DNA from 2 places in the Arthrobacter sp. TE12232 genome. Region 2 is predicted to be linked to the other one. Evidence: riboswitches for the same ligand, from Rfam matches in the RefSeq annotation. Region 2 holds a riboswitch; the other holds the start of a gene.

Region 1 (3,379 bases), 200 kb from region 2:
ACGACTGGACTTCCAATGCGGAAGCGGAGGTGGATTCGCGCTGAACATTGGTCTCAGCAGCGTTGGCTGCGATTCCGCTGGTCAGAACCAGACCGGAAGCTGCGGCGATGACCGCGGCCTGACGGCCCATGCCGCCGGCGTTGTCGCCGACTGCCTTGGCAATAACAGCCAGCGAGTTGGTCTTGGTGACCTCGGCGCGGTGCCGTGCAACGGTTGCACGAGTAGTCATTAAGTTCTCTCTTTCGTGATCCTTGGACCGCGCGTTTTTGGGCGCGGACTGAGGACGCTCCGGCATCTTGGGGGTACGCCGGATCGCCCCGAAATGGGTTACTTAGCGAAGGGTGTACTGCGAAGACGCGCCAAAAGCGGAAACTGCATGCTGTCCGGACTCGGTAGAGAATGAGCCAGCGGAACGTGATCCCATCCGGGCGCCGGCAAGGGCGGCACGTGATGTGGAAGTCAGCGGGCTCAAAAGAGCCGCGCCAGTGCGCATACGCGCAGCATTGTGGCGTGAAGACACGAAAGTAGCCTCTCCCAATGCCTACGAGGTGAGCTGTCGGATTCGGATGGGAGTCACCCGGCCGCGCTGCTTCCTGGGAAGCGTTGCGACTTAACCCCTAGGCCTTCTTTCGAAGGCCAAAATTGGTTCCCCCGCCCCTGCCAGACGATGTAATGCGAACGGACCTTGAGCGGTGGCAGAGCTAGGCAATCCACTCAAGAGCGCCAACTTCGGAAAAGTTGGCGTGCTTCAAACCCTACAGGACTCCGGACTCAATGTCACATTCAGATCACGGCGTGTCACGGGAATTTGAGAGCTCTCCATCGTCTTTATTAGAGCCAGCCGAGGGGGTCAACAACGTCGCCGTTGACCATCACTTCAAAGTGGAGGTGGCAGCCCGTGGAGGCGCCGGTGGTCCCGCTCAGCGCGACGATATCGCCGCGGGAGACCTTCTGGCCGACCTTCACCGAGGACGAGGACAGGTGGTTGTACGTGGTCTCCAGACCGTTGCCGTGGTCAATGACCACACGGTTGCCGCCGCCGTAGGGGTGCCATCCGTTGAAGGTCACGGTGCCGCTGGCGGCGGCGTGGACCGGCGTGCCGCACTGGGCGGCGAAATCCTGGCCGCGGTGAAACTCCCCCGGGCCGCCCGTGATGGGGCTGACACGGTAGCCGAAGGGCGATGCCGTGATCAGCTGGTCCAGCGGCGGACCCAGCGTGCCGGCTGAAGCCGCGCGGGTAATGCTGCCGACGGACTGGGCGCTCAGCAGTTGCTTGAGCTTCCCGTCCGGGTCGCCTTTGGTGGCGATGGCCGTCCGGCTGAAATCAAGCTTTGCGGCGGCGGCAGCCGTGACGTCCGGCTGTACTGCGGCCGAGACTGCGGATCCGTCGGTGTTCGAGGCCATGACGGGACTCGTGACGGGGACCGTCACCGTGAGGACCAGACCGGTGGCGGCCAGCGCGATTCCGGCCTTCTGCCCCACGCCGCTGGCGGCGGCAAAGTCCGTTACCTGACGGAACGGGCTGCGGCGGCTGCGGCGCTCGTCGCGGTGTGCGTCACGCGGGCGTTCGGCCGTATGCGCGACGACCGGGCGCGGCTCCGGAGCGGGACCGGTCGCGCGGCGACGGCCCCTGGCGGTCTGGGTGGTCAAGAACGGTTCCTCTCTGAGAGCCTGCGAAGTTAGCTGTCGGATTCGGGTCAGAGAGATCAAAGACCCGGTCCGCCGTTGCAAGCACCCGGTCACCGAGGCGTCCTTAGGGGATCGTTCGATGGAAGCTGCTTGCCGCTGACGGACTTCACCCCAAGGCTGCCGAAGAAGCAGCCGATAGTGGTTCCCCCGCCCCTGCCAGGAGGTGGTTCTGCGACTGATCCGCTGGCAGGGCTCGGCTTCGGATCAGGTAACGCTTTGGTATCGGTACAGGGCACTAACTATAGGTGATTAAGCCGCTCGGTGATAAATCCGTGATCGCGTTTGTGCAGAACTCATGGGTCGTCCCATGACGGTGACGTTTTGGCTGGTCAGGCGACTGTTACAAAGACATGCGCGGCAACCTCTGGCGGCAGCTCCAAGGCGCCCTCGATATCCGGGACCCGGACCGAGATGTACTCCCCCACCCGCTCCAGCGAGACGAGCGCACCGGGGCGGATTCCGCCCTCATCGAGCTGGGCCAGAAGCTCCGGTTCCACCTGGATGGGCTCCGCGAGCCGGTTGACCGTGATCCGCGAATCCGCACCGTAGCCGGCCATGGCCTCCAGCAGGTTCACGACCCCGTCCGCGTGGGCCCCCGAGGGTGCGCCGCCAAGTTCCGCGAGCCCCGGAATCGGGTTCCCGTAGGGCGAAACGGTCGGGTGGTCGAGCATCTCGAAGATCCTGCGCTCGACGCGCTCACTCATGACGTGCTCCCAGCGGCACGCTTCCTCGTGGACGTAGGCCCAGTCGAGCCCGATCACGTCGGCGAGCAGGCGTTCCGCGAGGCGGTGCTTGCGCATGACGCCGACGGCGCGTTTCCGTCCAGTTTCGGTCAGTTCAAGGTGCCGGTCGCCGGAAACAATCACCAGGCCGTCACGCTCCATGCGGCCGATGGTCTGGGAAACAGTGGGGCCGGAGTGGCGGAGTCGTTCGGCGATGCGGGCGCGGAGGGCGACGATGTTTTCTTCTTCAAGTTCCAGAATGGTCCGGAGATACATCTCCGTGGTATCGATCAGATCCGTCATTCAGCTCAGCTCCTCGAGCGCAGTCCTTGCGTCATTCCCACCGTACCGCGTGCGGGCTGCGTGTAAGGATGCGCCCTGGCGAGATCCGCCGTACGTTCGCAGAACAGCCTAGCCTATTTTGAATTACTCCGGATAATTCTTGATCCGGACTGCGGATGCTCCCCCGGCGCCCGCCGGACGGCCCCTCGGGGCCGTCTCAATGACCGGACTATGACAGAGGCTTTTCCGTATCGCCGGGGGCTGTCAGGCAGAATAAAACAGGCAGAATGACAAGGGGTGTCCGTTGTAGCCATCCGGCCAGGCCACCTCCCAGCCACGCTACGAACCAGCCGAAAATTGGAGCCACTGTGAGCGACACCAGCATCACGATCCCCGCCAACCTCCTGCCCAAGGACGGACGGTTCGGCGCCGGCCCGTCCAAGGTCCGACCGGAACAGATGGAGGCCCTCGCCGCGGCGTCGACAAAGCTGCTGGGGACCTCACACCGCCAGGCACCCGTGAAGAACCTCGTCGGTTCGGTCCGCAATGGCCTCAGCGAGTTCTTCCGCGCCCCCGAGGGCTACGAAGTGATTCTCGGCGTCGGCGGCTCCACCGCATTCTGGGACATTGCCAGCTTCGGACTCGTCGAGACCAAGGCGCAGCACCTGTCCTTCGGTGAATTCGGC
Region 2 (3,379 bases):
GCCATGGGGCTGCTCGTGGCCATCTGCGGCGCTGTGGGATTGTTCAGCTACGCCTCCATGGACCTCTTCCTGACCCGGCAGCTCGATGACCAGCTCGGCGAAGCATCGCACCGCTCCAGCGAGTTCGGCCGGCCCGTGCCCGGCAGCTCCGGCGGCCGCCCCGACCCCCTCGAGGCCCGGGGGCAGGGCGTCGGAACGCTCAACGCCCGCTTGGCGGACGGCGAGGTCAGCAGCGCCGGATTCCTGGCCGGGGACGCCACCCGCAAGAGCCTCTCCCCCGACGACAACGCCGTCCTCCTCACCCTGGCCCCGAACGGTGTGCCGGTGGACCGGACGCTCTCGGCCGGCGCGTACCGGCTCATGGCCGTGCGTGCACCGTATGGCGACGTGATTGTCACCGGGCTCCCGCTGGCGGAAAAGCAGGACACCCTGGCCTCGCTGGTGTGGACCATGGTGGTCGTGTCCGCAGGCGGGCTGGTGCTGATCGGCCTCGCCGGCACGGCGGTCATCCGGCGGACCATGAAGCCGCTGGAGCAGCTTTCCGAGGTGGCCACCAAGGTCTCCCGCCTGCCGCTCGACGCCGGCGAGGTGGCGCTCGGGGTGCGTGTCCCGGCGTCGGCCGCCCACCCCGGCACCGAAGTGGGCAGCGTGGGCTACGCGCTGAACCAGATGCTGGACAACGTCTCCAACGCCCTTGAGGCGCGGCAGGAGAGCGAAATGAAGGTGCGGCAGTTCGTCGCCGATGCCTCGCACGAACTCCGCACTCCGCTCACGGCCATCCGCGGTTACACGGAGCTGATGCGGATGACCGAGCACTTCACGCCCGACGGCGAGAAATCCCTGGCCCGCGTCCAAAGCCAGTCCGAGCGGATGACCACCCTGGTGGAGGACCTGCTGCTGCTGGCGCGCCTGGACGAGGGGCAGCCGCTCAAGGTCGCCGACGTCGACCTCACCCAACTGGCCGTCGAGACCGTGAGCGATGAGAAGGTCATGGCCCCGGACCGGATCTGGCAGCTGGAACTGCCGGATGAGCCGGTGGTGGTGCGCGGCGATGCGGCCCAACTCCACCAGGTCCTCGCCAATCTCCTGTCCAATGCGCGCAAGCACACGGCACCGGGGACCAAGGTGGTCACGGGCGTCATGCGTTCGGCGGACGGCAGCGCCGTGGTCACTGTGACGGACAACGGCAGCGGCATCGCCCCCGAATTCGTCGGCCGAGTCTTCGCCCGCTTCGCGCGGGCTGACGCGTCGCGCACCAATCCGGCAGCCAGCTCCGCAGGCAGCCCTGCGGCAGCGACGGCGGGGGCCCGGTCCGGGTCCGCTGCCCGCGGCGCTTCCGGCTCTTCTACCGGTCCTCTTTCCGGCTCTGCTTCCGGCAGGTCCGGGGGTGCAACCGGCAGCAATGGCAGCGGATATGCCACCGCGGGCGCACCGACGTCCGAGGGCACCAGCGGGCTGGGCTTGTCCATTGTCCAGTCGATCGTGGAGGCCCACGGGGGGACCGTCGAGGTCACGTCCCGACCAGGCCGGACGGAGTTCGCTGCACGGCTCCCGGCCGTACCGCCGTCGGCGTAACCGGCACCGGGGCTACAGGGTCGGCTACCGGCACCCGCGCGGGGAATCCCGCGCAACGCGACACGCCGCCCCTGTGACCGCCGTTACCCAAATGTGACTTAAGCCCAGGAGTCCTGTACCGTTTTTCGAGTGCGGCCTCCATTTGTGCCGCATATCCGGATGGACGCCAAACTCTGCCGCTTCCCGGATTCCGCTGGACCAGGCAGAGGCGGGGGACCCAGAGTTCCCGGGCATTCTGCACACATGCGCCCTTGGGGTGAAGCCGACACGTGATATTCCGTGCGGCCGGATGACCTCATCCGAACCCGACAGCTAACTCCGCAGGCGTTGAGAGGCCATCATGACTGAATTCCAGGTACAAACGCGCCCTGACGGCGTTTCACATTCCCGCGCCGGCAAGTCGCGCCACCGTGCCGCACCGGCCCCGCAGGCGTCCGCCCTGTCGCGACTGGCCACCGGGCTCGGCATCACCGGACGCCGCGCCGCCGTCGTCACCGCCGCCTGCGCAGTACTCGTGGCAGGCGGCGCCGCCGCCAGCCAGGCCGCAGAGCCCGGCAGCTACGGGGCGACTGTTGCGAGCTCCCAAACGGCCACCACGGCCGATCCCCTGGCCAAGCTGAACTTTGAACGGGTCCAGGTCGCCGCGCCGGCAGCTGCAGCACCCAGCGGCGCGGTACCTCAGATCTCGGAGGTCAAGCCCGCCGAAGCACCGGCACCCGCCCCCGCTGCCGCTGCTGCCCCGGCCGCGCCGGCCCCGGCGGCAGCACCGGCGCCCGCTCCCGCAGCAGCCCCCGTTCCCGCAGCGGCTCCCGCGCCGGCGCCGGCGCCGGTCGCCATCGACGACCCCGCCGGGGCACAGGCCTACGCCGCGGCCCAGCTGGGCAGCTATGGCTGGGCACCCGGCCAGATGCAGTGCCTGCAGAAGCTCTGGACCAAGGAATCGGACTGGAAGACCACCGCCACGAACGCCAGCAGCGGCGCCTACGGCGTGGTCCAGTCCCTGCCCGCCTCGAAGATGGCGAGCGCCGGCGCGGACTACATGACCAACTACCGGACCCAGATCAACTGGGGCCTGAACTACGTCAAAACGCGGTACGGCTCCCCCTGCGGCGCCCTGAACTTCCACCTGTCCCACAACTGGTACTAACCCGGCACCAGCCAGCAGCGCCCATGAGGCCCCGGATCCATCGTGATCCGGGGCCTTCGCGTATTTCGGAGAACAAGGTTTTCTCAAGGTCGGGGCGGGAGGCTTGGGCACCGCTGCCTCCATTCACCAAGTACGCGGGGTGCCCGCTCCAGGGCACGGAATCAAATTCCAGGAGCACAACATGAAAAAATGGGCAATTCCGGCGGTCCTCGCGGCCGCACTCTTCGTCGGCGCCGGACCGGCCGGGGCGGTGCCGTCGGGACCTCCGCAGCCCGCCGATCCAGCCACGTTCACATTGGATAATTGTGGCTTTCCGGTCACGGCGCAGCTCACCGGCAAGTTCAAGAACATCGCGACGCCTGCCGGCACTGTCATCAGTACGTCGCCAGGACTGAAAATCACACTGACGGCCAACGGCAAGACCCTCAACTACGTGATCACCGGTACCAGCCGCTACACATTCCTCAGCGACAGCGTTGAGGTAGTCTCCACGGGAAGGAATCTACTGCTGCTCCCCTCGCCGGACGGCCTGTACCTGACCACCGGCAACGTCAACTACGCCCTCAACCTGGACAACTCGGAGCTGAGGAGGTTCAGCGGACCGGGCACTGCAGCGAACGTTTGTCCTCTGCTGGCTCCCTGACGGACCAACCGGGG

What was found. A riboswitch is a leader RNA that binds a small molecule or an ion and turns the genes downstream of it on or off. The one in region 2 is predicted to bind cyclic di-AMP.
Region 1: another riboswitch for cyclic di-AMP. It lies ahead of ACVWZ7_RS07130 (M23 family metallopeptidase); the one in region 2 lies ahead of ACVWZ7_RS08000 (aggregation-promoting factor C-terminal-like domain-containing protein).

What each region holds. Positions count from the first base shown of each region.
Region 1 is NZ_JBSSFK010000001.1:1,628,890-1,632,268, forward strand. It holds gene ACVWZ7_RS07125 (NlpC/P60 family protein) at 1-229, opposite strand, end outside; cyclic di-AMP (ydaO/yuaA leader) riboswitch at 525-694, opposite strand; gene ACVWZ7_RS07130 (M23 family metallopeptidase) at 832-1,650, opposite strand; cyclic di-AMP (ydaO/yuaA leader) riboswitch at 1,655-1,868, opposite strand; gene ACVWZ7_RS07135 (metal-dependent transcriptional regulator) at 2,019-2,714, opposite strand; gene serC (phosphoserine transaminase) at 3,062-3,379, shown strand, end outside.
Region 2 is NZ_JBSSFK010000001.1:1,825,320-1,828,698, forward strand. It holds gene ACVWZ7_RS07995 (HAMP domain-containing sensor histidine kinase) at 1-1,575, shown strand, start outside; cyclic di-AMP (ydaO/yuaA leader) riboswitch at 1,757-1,916, shown strand; gene ACVWZ7_RS08000 (aggregation-promoting factor C-terminal-like domain-containing protein) at 1,916-2,722, shown strand; gene ACVWZ7_RS08005 (hypothetical protein) at 2,904-3,365, shown strand.